DNA from 3 places in the Paenibacillus sp. FSL R5-0744 genome. Region 3 is predicted to be linked to each of the others. Evidence: a T-box and tRNA genes for the amino acid it is inferred to sense, from the RefSeq annotation. Region 3 holds a T-box; the other regions hold tRNA genes.
What was found. The T-box of region 3 lies ahead of ileS (isoleucine--tRNA ligase). A T-box ahead of a tRNA ligase gene usually reads a tRNA of that ligase, here a tRNA-Ile.
Positions count from the first base shown of each region.

Region 1: it has a tRNA-Ile gene. The T-box ahead of ileS (isoleucine--tRNA ligase) is inferred to sense a tRNA for this amino acid. The anticodon was not compared.
Region 2: it has a tRNA-Ile gene. The T-box ahead of ileS (isoleucine--tRNA ligase) is inferred to sense a tRNA for this amino acid. The anticodon was not compared.

Region 1 covers NZ_CP150228.1:140,418-144,640, reverse strand. Annotated here, with positions in the region: rRNA gene MKY19_RS00685 (23S ribosomal RNA) at 1-1,780, opposite strand, end outside; tRNA gene MKY19_RS00680 (tRNA-Ala) at 1,920-1,995, opposite strand; tRNA gene MKY19_RS00675 (tRNA-Ile) at 2,017-2,093, opposite strand; rRNA gene rrf (5S ribosomal RNA) at 2,139-2,255, opposite strand; rRNA gene MKY19_RS00665 (16S ribosomal RNA) at 2,380-3,937, opposite strand.
Region 2 covers NZ_CP150228.1:6,144,283-6,148,505, forward strand. Annotated here, with positions in the region: rRNA gene MKY19_RS27255 (23S ribosomal RNA) at 1-1,509, opposite strand, end outside; tRNA gene MKY19_RS27260 (tRNA-Ala) at 1,650-1,725, opposite strand; tRNA gene MKY19_RS27265 (tRNA-Ile) at 1,746-1,822, opposite strand; rRNA gene rrf (5S ribosomal RNA) at 1,859-1,975, opposite strand; rRNA gene MKY19_RS27275 (16S ribosomal RNA) at 2,100-3,657, opposite strand; gene MKY19_RS27280 (hypothetical protein) at 4,015-4,223, opposite strand, start outside.
Region 3 covers NZ_CP150228.1:5,189,566-5,193,788, reverse strand. Annotated here, with positions in the region: gene MKY19_RS22990 (YlmH/Sll1252 family protein) at 1-773, shown strand, start outside; gene MKY19_RS22985 (DivIVA domain-containing protein) at 1,001-1,513, shown strand; T-box leader at 1,753-2,027, shown strand; gene ileS (isoleucine--tRNA ligase) at 2,415-4,223, shown strand, end outside.

The DNA.
Region 1 (4,223 bases), 1.8 Mb from region 3:
CGTGCTATTCACACTACCGGGGCACCCCTTCTCCCGAAGTTACGGGGTCATTTTGCCGAGTTCCTTAACGAGAGTTCTTCCGCGCGCCTTAGAATTCTCTTCTCGCCTACCTGTGTCGGTTTGCGGTACGGGCACCTTCTCCTGGCTAGAGGCTTTTCTTGGCAGTGTGAGATCATGACCTTCGCTACTGTAATTTTCGCTCCCCATCACAGCCCAGCCTTAATGATGTGCGGATTTGCCTACACATCAGCCTCACTGCTTAGACGGACATATCCATCAGTCCGCGTCACTACCCTCCTGCGTCACCCCATCGCTCATAGCGGATTACGGTGGTACAGTAATTTCAAACTGTTGTCCTTCGACTACGCCTTTCGGCCTCGCCTTAGGTCCCGACTTACCCTGAGCGGACGAGCCTTCCTCAGGAAACCTTGGGCTTTCGGCGGATCAGATTCTCACTGATCTTTTCGTTACTCATACCGGCATTCTCACTTGTATGCTGTCCAGCGCTCCTTACGGTACACCTTCAACCCACATACAACGCTCCCCTACCCCAGATACATACGTATCTAGCCATAGCTTCGGTGGTGTGTTTAGCCCCGTTACATTTTCGGCGCAGAGTCACTCGACCAGTGAGCTATTACGCACTCTTTCAATGGTGGCTGCTTCTAAGCCAACATCCTGGTTGTCTGTGCAACTCCACATCCTTTCCCACTTAACACACACTTGGGGACCTTAGCTGATGGTCTGGGCTGTTTCCCTTTTGACAATGGATCTTAGCACTCACTGTCTGACTCCCGGCAATAAGTATATGGCATTCGGAGTTTGACTGAGCTTGGTAATCCTTGCGGACCCCGCACCCAATCAGTGCTCTACCTCCACTACTCTTATACCGAGGCTAGCCCTAAAGCTATTTCGGGGAGAACCAGCTATCTCCGAGTTCGATTGGAATTTCTCCGCTACCCCCACCTCATCCCCGCATTTTTCAACATGCGTGGGTTCGGGCCTCCAGTGCGTGTTACCGCACCTTCACCCTGGACAGGGGTAGATCACACGGTTTCGGGTCTACGTCCACATACTAAGTCGCCCTATTCAGACTCGCTTTCGCTGCGGCTCCGTCTTCTCGACTTAACCTTGCATGTTAAACGTAACTCGCCGGTTCATTCTACAAAAGGCACGCCATCACCCATAGATCGGGCTCTGACTTTTTGTAAGCACACGGTTTCAGGTTCTATTTCACTCCCCTTCCGGGGTGCTTTTCACCTTTCCCTCACGGTACTGTTTCACTATCGGTCGCCAGGTAGTATTTAGCCTTAGCAGATGGTCCTGCTGGATTCATACGGGGTTTCACGTGCCCCGCACTACTCGGGATCCGTCTCGGAGAGAACACAGTTTAGGTTACAGGGCTTTTACCTCTATCGCGGGCCTTTCCAGACCTCTTCACCTACCATATTCCTTTGTAACTCCATGTGAGACGTCCCACAACCCCTAAGAGCAAGCTCTTAGGTTTAGGCTGTTCCGCGTTCGCTCGCCGCTACTGACGGAATCACTATTGTTTTCTCTTCCTCAGGGTACTTAGATGTTTCAGTTCCCCTGGTCTGCCTCTACATCTCCTATGTGTTCAGAGATGAGTAACTGCGAATTACCACAGCTGGGTTTCCCCATTCGGACACCCCCGGATCAAAGCTTGCTTACAGCTCCCCGAGGCAGTTTCGTTGTTCGCCACGTCCTTCGTCGGCTCCTGGCGCCTAGGCATCCTCCGTGTGCTCTTATTAGCTTAACCTTGATTTTTCCTAAGAAAAATCTCACTAATAACATTTACTTGTTTACACAAGTTGCTAAAAGATGTTCTAAAACGCAAATTCGTTTCGGTATCCAGTTTTCAAGGATCAAGTTTAAAGAAGGTATTGAATTTAAAATTATGGTGGAGCCAAGCGGGATCGAACCGCTGACCTCCTGCTTGCAAGGCAGGCGCTCTCCCAGCTGAGCTATGGCCCCATAAAAAGATATAATGTCATATGGTGGGCCTTGGTGGACTCGAACCACCGACCTCACCCTTATCAGAGGTGCGCTCTAACCAACTGAGCTAAAAGCCCATATAACATATATAATATTGTGAATCAACCAAAGAATGGTTGTCCGCTTGGCGGCGTCCTACTCTCCCAGGACCCTTCGGTCCAAGTACCATCGGCGCTGGAGGGCTTAACGGTCGTGTTCGGGATGGGTACGTGTGGAACCCCTCCGCTATCGCCACCAAACGCATACGAAAGAGACTTGCTCTTTCAAAACTGAACACGAGTGAGTGTTCGAACCCGAAGGTTCTATAATGGAAGTTTAACTTCCGATTTGAATGTCTTCATTGCAGAAGACGATTCTCCATAGAAAGGAGGTGATCCAGCCGCACCTTCCGATACGGCTACCTTGTTACGACTTCACCCCAATCATCTACCCCACCTTCGGCGGCTGGCTCCCTTGCGGGTTACCCCACCGACTTCGGGTGTTGTAAACTCTCGTGGTGTGACGGGCGGTGTGTACAAGACCCGGGAACGTATTCACCGCGGCATGCTGATCCGCGATTACTAGCAATTCCGACTTCATGCAGGCGAGTTGCAGCCTGCAATCCGAACTGAGACCGGCTTTGATGGGATTGGCTTCACCTCGCGGTTTCGCTTCCCGTTGTACCGGCCATTGTAGTACGTGTGTAGCCCAGGTCATAAGGGGCATGATGATTTGACGTCATCCCCACCTTCCTCCGGTTTGTCACCGGCAGTCACTCTAGAGTGCCCAACATTACTTGCTGGCAACTAAAGTTAAGGGTTGCGCTCGTTGCGGGACTTAACCCAACATCTCACGACACGAGCTGACGACAACCATGCACCACCTGTCTCCTCTGTCCCGAAGGCCGCCACTATCTCTAGTGGATTCAGAGGGATGTCAAGACCTGGTAAGGTTCTTCGCGTTGCTTCGAATTAAACCACATACTCCACTGCTTGTGCGGGTCCCCGTCAATTCCTTTGAGTTTCAGTCTTGCGACCGTACTCCCCAGGCGGAGTGCTTACTGTGTTAACTTCGGCACCAAGGGTATCGAAACCCCTAACACCTAGCACTCATCGTTTACGGCGTGGACTACCAGGGTATCTAATCCTGTTTGCTCCCCACGCTTTCGCGCCTCAGCGTCAGTTACAGCCCAGAAAGTCGCCTTCGCCACTGGTGTTCCTCCACATATCTACGCATTTCACCGCTACACGTGGAATTCCACTTTCCTCTTCTGTACTCAAGTCACCCAGTTTCCAGTGCGACCTCAGGTTGAGCCCAAGGTTTAAACACCAGACTTAAATGACCGCCTGCGCGCGCTTTACGCCCAATAATTCCGGACAACGCTTGCCCCCTACGTATTACCGCGGCTGCTGGCACGTAGTTAGCCGGGGCTTTCTTCTCAGGTACCGTCACTCCGATAGCAGTTACTCTACCGGACGTTCTTCCCTGGCAACAGAGCTTTACGATCCGAAAACCTTCATCACTCACGCGGCGTTGCTCCGTCAGACTTTCGTCCATTGCGGAAGATTCCCTACTGCTGCCTCCCGTAGGAGTCTGGGCCGTGTCTCAGTCCCAGTGTGGCCGTTCACCCTCTCAGGTCGGCTACGCATCGTCGCCTTGGTGGGCCGTTACCCCACCAACTAGCTAATGCGCCGCAGGCCCATCCCTCAGTGACAGATTGCTCCGTCTTTCATTCTTTCTTCAGGAGAAAAAAGAAATTATCCGGTATTAGCTACCGTTTCCGGTAGTTATCCCAGTCTAAGGGGCAGGTTGCCTACGTGTTACTCACCCGTCCGCCGCTAAGTCATTTTGAAAGCAAGCTTTCAAAATGACTTCGCTCGACTTGCATGTATTAGGCACGCCGCCAGCGTTCGTCCTGAGCCAGGATCAAACTCTCCAATTAGTATTGAAAAGAGCGATATGCTCATTTTGAAACATCTGACGAGAAAATTAATTCTCTAATTTTGGATTTCACTTTCGTGATTTCCCACTCACTCGTTGTTCAGTTTTCAAAGATCAATGTCTCATCTTTCGTTGTCGTTGCTTGTCAGCAGCGACCTTTATAATATATCACAGCACCTTTGTTTCCGTCAAGCGTTTTTTTAATTTCTTTTTTTCGCTTACCGTTTCAGCAAGTTGTTAATCAACATCTTGTCCAAAGGGGCGAGACTTAATGTATCATATTTTTC
Region 2 (4,223 bases), 950 kb from region 3:
ATCCATCAGTCCGCGTCACTACCCTCCTGCGTCACCCCATCGCTCATAGCGGATTACGGTGGTACAGTAATTTCAAACTGTTGTCCTTCGACTACGCCTTTCGGCCTCGCCTTAGGTCCCGACTTACCCTGAGCGGACGAGCCTTCCTCAGGAAACCTTGGGCTTTCGGCGGATCAGATTCTCACTGATCTTTTCGTTACTCATACCGGCATTCTCACTTGTATGCTGTCCAGCGCTCCTTACGGTACACCTTCAACCCACATACAACGCTCCCCTACCCCAGATACATACGTATCTAGCCATAGCTTCGGTGGTGTGTTTAGCCCCGTTACATTTTCGGCGCAGAGTCACTCGACCAGTGAGCTATTACGCACTCTTTCAATGGTGGCTGCTTCTAAGCCAACATCCTGGTTGTCTGTGCAACTCCACATCCTTTCCCACTTAACACACACTTGGGGACCTTAGCTGATGGTCTGGGCTGTTTCCCTTTTGACAATGGATCTTAGCACTCACTGTCTGACTCCCGGCAATAAGTATATGGCATTCGGAGTTTGACTGAGCTTGGTAATCCTTGCGGACCCCGCACCCAATCAGTGCTCTACCTCCACTACTCTTATACCGAGGCTAGCCCTAAAGCTATTTCGGGGAGAACCAGCTATCTCCGAGTTCGATTGGAATTTCTCCGCTACCCCCACCTCATCCCCGCATTTTTCAACATGCGTGGGTTCGGGCCTCCAGTGCGTGTTACCGCACCTTCACCCTGGACAGGGGTAGATCACACGGTTTCGGGTCTACGTCCACATACTAAGTCGCCCTATTCAGACTCGCTTTCGCTGCGGCTCCGTCTTCTCGACTTAACCTTGCATGTTAAACGTAACTCGCCGGTTCATTCTACAAAAGGCACGCCATCACCCATAGATCGGGCTCTGACTTTTTGTAAGCACACGGTTTCAGGTTCTATTTCACTCCCCTTCCGGGGTGCTTTTCACCTTTCCCTCACGGTACTGTTTCACTATCGGTCGCCAGGTAGTATTTAGCCTTAGCAGATGGTCCTGCTGGATTCATACGGGGTTTCACGTGCCCCGCACTACTCGGGATCCGTCTCGGAGAGAACACAGTTTAGGCTACAGGGCTTTTACCTCTATCGCGGGCCTTTCCAGACCTCTTCGCCTACCATATTCCTTTGTAACTCCATGTGAGACGTCCCACAACCCCTAAGAGCAAGCTCTTAGGTTTAGGCTGTTCCGCGTTCGCTCGCCGCTACTGACGGAATCACTATTGTTTTCTCTTCCTCAGGGTACTTAGATGTTTCAGTTCCCCTGGTCTGCCTCTACATCTCCTATGTGTTCAGAGATGAGTAACTGCGAATTACCACAGCTGGGTTTCCCCATTCGGACACCCCCGGATCAAAGCTTGCTTACAGCTCCCCGAGGCAGTTTCGTTGTTCGCCACGTCCTTCGTCGGCTCCTGGCGCCTAGGCATCCTCCGTGTGCTCTTATTAGCTTAACCTTGATTTTTCCTAAGAAAAATCTCACTAATAACATTTACTTGTTTACACAAGTTGCTAAAAGATGTTCTAAAACGCAAATTCGTTTCGGTATCCAGTTTTCAAGGATCAATGTTTAAAGAAGGTATTGAATTAAAAATTATGGTGGAGCCAAGCGGGATCGAACCGCTGACCTCCTGCTTGCAAGGCAGGCGCTCTCCCAGCTGAGCTATGGCCCCATAAAAGATATAAAGTTATATGGTGGGCCTTGGTGGACTCGAACCACCGACCTCACCCTTATCAGAGGTGCGCTCTAACCAACTGAGCTAAAAGCCCATATAACATTGTGAATCAACCAAAGAATGGTTGTCCGCTTGGCGGCGTCCTACTCTCCCAGGACCCTTCGGTCCAAGTACCATCGGCGCTGGAGGGCTTAACGGTCGTGTTCGGGATGGGTACGTGTGGAACCCCTCCGCTATCGCCACCAAACGTATATGAAAGAGACTTACTCTTTCAAAACTGAACACGAGTGAGTGTTCGAACCCGAAGGTTCTATAATGGAAGTTTAACTTCCGATTTGAATGTCTTCATTGCAGAAGACGATTCTCCATAGAAAGGAGGTGATCCAGCCGCACCTTCCGATACGGCTACCTTGTTACGACTTCACCCCAATCATCTACCCCACCTTCGGCGGCTGGCTCCCTTGCGGGTTACCCCACCGACTTCGGGTGTTGTAAACTCTCGTGGTGTGACGGGCGGTGTGTACAAGACCCGGGAACGTATTCACCGCGGCATGCTGATCCGCGATTACTAGCAATTCCGACTTCATGCAGGCGAGTTGCAGCCTGCAATCCGAACTGAGACCGGCTTTGATGGGATTGGCTTCACCTCGCGGTTTCGCTTCCCGTTGTACCGGCCATTGTAGTACGTGTGTAGCCCAGGTCATAAGGGGCATGATGATTTGACGTCATCCCCACCTTCCTCCGGTTTGTCACCGGCAGTCACTCTAGAGTGCCCAACATTACTTGCTGGCAACTAAAGTTAAGGGTTGCGCTCGTTGCGGGACTTAACCCAACATCTCACGACACGAGCTGACGACAACCATGCACCACCTGTCTCCTCTGTCCCGAAGGCCGCCACTATCTCTAGTGGATTCAGAGGGATGTCAAGACCTGGTAAGGTTCTTCGCGTTGCTTCGAATTAAACCACATACTCCACTGCTTGTGCGGGTCCCCGTCAATTCCTTTGAGTTTCAGTCTTGCGACCGTACTCCCCAGGCGGAGTGCTTACTGTGTTAACTTCGGCACCAAGGGTATCGAAACCCCTAACACCTAGCACTCATCGTTTACGGCGTGGACTACCAGGGTATCTAATCCTGTTTGCTCCCCACGCTTTCGCGCCTCAGCGTCAGTTACAGCCCAGAAAGTCGCCTTCGCCACTGGTGTTCCTCCACATATCTACGCATTTCACCGCTACACGTGGAATTCCACTTTCCTCTTCTGTACTCAAGTCACCCAGTTTCCAGTGCGACCTCAGGTTGAGCCCAAGGTTTAAACACCAGACTTAAATGACCGCCTGCGCGCGCTTTACGCCCAATAATTCCGGACAACGCTTGCCCCCTACGTATTACCGCGGCTGCTGGCACGTAGTTAGCCGGGGCTTTCTTCTCAGGTACCGTCACTCCGATAGCAGTTACTCTACCGGACGTTCTTCCCTGGCAACAGAGCTTTACGATCCGAAAACCTTCATCACTCACGCGGCGTTGCTCCGTCAGACTTTCGTCCATTGCGGAAGATTCCCTACTGCTGCCTCCCGTAGGAGTCTGGGCCGTGTCTCAGTCCCAGTGTGGCCGTTCACCCTCTCAGGTCGGCTACGCATCGTCGCCTTGGTGGGCCATTACCCCACCAACTAGCTAATGCGGCGCAGGCCCATCCCTCAGTGACAGATTGCTCCGTCTTTCATTCTTTCTTCAGGAAAAAAAAGAAATTATCCGGTATTAGCTACCGTTTCCGGTAGTTATCCCAGTCTAAGGGGCAGGTTGCCTACGTGTTACTCACCCGTCCGCCGCTAAGTTATTTTGAAAGCAAGCTTTCAAAATAACTCCGCTCGACTTGCATGTATTAGGCACGCCGCCAGCGTTCGTCCTGAGCCAGGATCAAACTCTCCAATTAGTATTGAAAAGAGCGATATGCTCATTTTGAAACATCTGACGAGAAAATTAATTCTCTAATTTTGGATTTCACTTTCGTGATTTCCCACTCACTCGTTGTTCAGTTTTCAAAGATCAATGTCTCTCATTTCGTCGTCGTTGTTTGTCAGCGGCGACCTTTATAATATATCATAGTGTTTCGTTGTTTGGCAAGTCTTTTTTTGAAAAAGTTTTTTTCAACTTTTCTTGCCTTCCGCTTCCCTTTTACACAAGCAAAAGGAGCGCGAGATATAATTTATCACGAGCACTCCTTTTTAGTCAAGCTATTTTATTAAAAAATCTTAAATTCATATAAGACTCTTGCATTTACTGCTTATCCTTAGTGTTTATACTGAGAAGAACGTCCACCCCATGCATACTTGGAAAGCTCTTTCTGAGGAGCAAAACGAGCATACATACGAAATACAGTCTTATATCTATTGGCGATGGCATGCCTGATATTTTGGTCCAAGCGCTGATCGCTCAAATCTAACAGCATCTCATCAAGTTCTTTCCGCAAAACATAATCCAGTTCCTTGCATTCTTTTT
Region 3 (4,223 bases):
AAGTTTACGGGCATTTTCATCCCGATGAAAGACAATTTGTGGACAAGGCTTGGGAATGGGTTACCCATGCTGGAGAATATCATGAGACGAAACTGACCGAATTTCTAGATCCGCGCCAAGGATTTATTCTGCAAAGTCTCGTCAATCGACATCCAGATGTTATCGTTAGATGGGAAGGCGGCCACCCTGAGGCAGAGCGGAAGCGAGCACTCATTGCGCCTGATTACCGTGATCTGGATCATGAGGACATGGAGCTGAGCGTTCTTGCGATAACCTCTGGTGAGCAAAAGTTTCTGGCGTTAGAGCATGGGGACTACATGGGCTCTATTCTGGGTCTTGGAGTAAAACGTGGAAAAATCGGTGATATTCATGTTCTGGACGATGGTTGTCATGTGGTAGTAGCTGCAGATATTGCAGATTATTTAGACATGAATTTAACTGGAGTACACCGAATACAGGTGAGCACGGAGGTATTGCCACTTTCTGCCTTGCGTAATAGTGAGGTGAAGCTGGAAATGATGGATTTGACTGTAGCGTCCCTACGATTGGATGGCATAGCCGCAGATGTAACACGGCTTAGTCGAAGCAAAATTCTTGCTCCCATCAAGGCTGGGCGCGTTCGGGTAAATTGGAAAGTGGAAGAAGACCCTTCCTGCGGACTTAAAGATGGTGACATGGTATCTATTCAAGGATTTGGTCGATTCAAGGTTCTAGAGGTTGGTAGTTTGACGAAAAAGGGCCGATACCGTGTTCAGGTTGGTAAATTTGTGTGAATCCCTTGCAGGAATCCGGCTTTACTTGTCGAAATTGATTATTTCGAGGGAATCAAACATTTTTAAAGCAGGACGCCGATATTTTATAAAAGAGGCGAACCATGAATGGCAGTTGGAACGTCGATACATCCTCTGCCTTTACTTGAAGTACAGTCTTTCTTCTTTGTCTGCTGCGCAGGTATGGTTCAGAGACTTAGAAGGTCCGAAATTTCTAGGAGGTGCACAGCATGCCATTAACACCGCTCGATATACATAACAAGGAGTTCTCTCGGAGACTTCGCGGTTATGATGAGGACGAGGTCAACGAATTTCTGGATCAAGTAATTAAGGATTACGAAAGTGTCATCCGTGAGAACAAAGAGCTGCAGAATCAGCTTTTGTCCATTCAAGAGCGTTTAGATCATTTTGTGAATATTGAAGAGAGTTTATCGAAAACGATCTTAGTCGCTCAGGAAGCGGCGGATGATGTGAAGAACAACTCCAAGAAGGAATCGCAGCTCATTATCAAGGAAGCGGAAAAGAACGCGGATCGGATTATTAACGAAGCGTTATCCAAATCCCGTAAGGTTGCTATTGAGACTGAAGAATTGCGTAAGCAAGCTTCGATCTATCGCACTCGTTTCCGCACATTGGTGGAAGCACAGCTCGAGCTGTTGTCACAGGATGACTGGAATGCCTTGGAGAGTCGTGAGGCAAGCGAGAGCGTAACTTTTAAGGATGATGTTCTACATCGTATCTAATGCATTATGATGAATGAATGCTGATTGAATTTATAGGGGGAATTCCCTCTAATTTATAATTTCATGCTAAAATCGGCTAAATAGAGGGAGTTATTCCCTCTATTTTTATTTTCTGCTAAAATCGATCATAATAAAGTATTCCGCCTGCACAGGTATAATCCTAATGTGGATTTCGCTAGCGGTTGTTGACATTTAGACTTAAAAAGTCTATAAATAGAACATATCTGTATAATGTTTATATGTATTCGATGACGGGACAAGTACGACAAGGTAACGTTCTCCAGAGAGTCGGCGATTGCTGAGAGCCGATTGTTCGAACCCTGCCGGAAGATCTTCCCCTAGAAGTTAAGCTGAAGCGTTGATCGTGCGTAAGCTTAGCCGTCCGCCGGACGTTACACCGGACCTGTGCATGAGATTTACGCGCAGGACTGAGATTGTGCTGAATACACTCCCCTTAAGGATGTGCTCATGCGCAGAATTAGGGTGGTATCGCGAGCGTTGTCTCGCCCCTTTGGGGGTGGGATGACGCTTATTTTGTTGTTCCGGGGCGGGCCATCCCCCTAAATCCCCCTTTCTAAGGGGGGCCCCAAGGGCTGCCGCCCTCTGGACACCCGCAATGTAAAGCCTCGTGCAAACGGGTACGATGGTGGAAGCGAACGGACTCAGGTGGCTGAAGGAGCGGCCCTTCTTAGGCTCCCCTGGCGGGTTCGCCTGCGGGGCCTCACTGCTAGAGCAGACCGGCGTTTCACTCGCCGCTCCATGTGGCACCCAGAGCCAGTGCTGCCCTACGGGATCGCAGCTCGGGTACCGAAGACAAGAGCTGAATGCGGCCAGCTGAACCAGACTGCCCAAGGATCGAAAAGAGCTTTACAGACTAAACCATGAAAGGATTGACCAACACATGCAAAAAGTAGATGTCAAAGAAAAAGCGCGGGCAAGAGATGTCCGCATACTCAAGAAATGGAGCGACGAAAATACGTTCCGTAAATCGATGGAGAATCGTGAAGGACGTCCGAACTATGTATTTTACGAAGGTCCTCCAACAGCGAACGGTGCCCCGCATATCGGGCACGTGCTGGGCCGTGTAATCAAGGATTTCATCGGTCGTTACCAAACGATGAAAGGTTACCGCGTGGTACGTAAAGCGGGCTGGGATACACACGGTTTGCCAGTAGAACTAGGCGTACAAAAGAAGCTTGGCATCTCCGGCAAACAAGAGATCGAGGAATATGGCGTAGAAAAATTCATCCAGGAATGTAAAGACAGCGTCTTCGGTTATGAGAAGCAATGGCGCGAGTTTACAGAGGGTATCGGATACTGGACGGATCTAGATAATCCTTACGTAACTTTGAATAACACGTATATCGAGAGCGTGTGGAACATCTTGGCTACTGTGCATGACAAAGGGTTGCTCTACCGCGGACACCGTGTTAGTCCTTACTGCCCAAGCTGTCAGACTACCCTAAGCTCCCATGAAGTAGCCCAAGGCTACAAGACTGTCAAGGATCTCAGTGCGACTGCAAAGTTCAAACTGGATGACAGTGGAGACTACGTACTAGCTTGGACGACTACACCTTGGACGCTGCCAGCACATATGGCGTTAGCCATGAACCCTGACATGGATTATGTACGTGTACAACAAGAAGACGGTATCTACATTGTTGCCAAAAATTTGGTAGAGGAAGTAATGAAAGGCGAGCACACAGTCCTTTCTACACATAAAGGTTCCGAGTTTATCGGCAAAACCTACGTTCCTCCATTCGGATACATCAAGGCAGAGAAAAGCAATGTCATCGTAGGTGCTTCCTTCGTTACAGATTCCAGTGGTACAGGGATCGTACACATGGCACCAGCGCATGGTGAAGATGACTACAAGACTTGCCGCGAGAACGGCATCAGCTTCGTGAACGTGGTTGATAATTCCGGTAAGTATACGGATGTAGTATCTGATTTTGCTGGACGCTTCGTGAAAGATTGCGATTTGGATATCGTTAAAGCTTTGTCTGAAAAAGGACTGCTTTACGGCAAAGAAAAATACGAGCACAGCTATCCGTTCTGCTGGCGTTGTGATACACCACTCTTGTACTACGCAACAGACAGCTGGTTCATCAACACTACAGCGATCAAAGATCAGCTGATTGCTAACAACAACAGTGTAGATTGGTATCCTGATCATGTACGTGAAGGCCGTTTCGGGAAGTTCCTGGATGAACTGGTGGACTGGAATATCAGCCGTAATCGTTACTGGGGCACACCGCTTAATGTTTGGGTATGTCAAGAAACGGGCAAAGAGTTCGCTCCACACAGCATTGAAGAACTGAGAGCGATGGCGATTGGCGATGTACCTGAGGATATCGAGCTGCATAAGCCTTTTGTAGATAAGATCAAGTTACGCAGTCCTTTCAGCGAAGGGGCAGAGATGGTTCGCACACCAGAAGTTATCGATGTTTGGTTCGATAGTGGTTCGATGCCATTTGCGCAAAGTCATTATCCATTTGAGAACGAGGATAAGCTGAATGATCAATATCCAGCGGATATGATCTGTGAAGGGATCGACCAGACACGTGGATGGTTCTACAGCTTACTAGCTGTATCTACCTTGTTTAAAGGTAAAGCTCCATATAAAGCTGTTATTGCTCACGGTCATATCCTTGATGAGAATGGTCAAAAAATGTCCAAATCAAAAGGCAATGTTATTGATCCTTGGGAT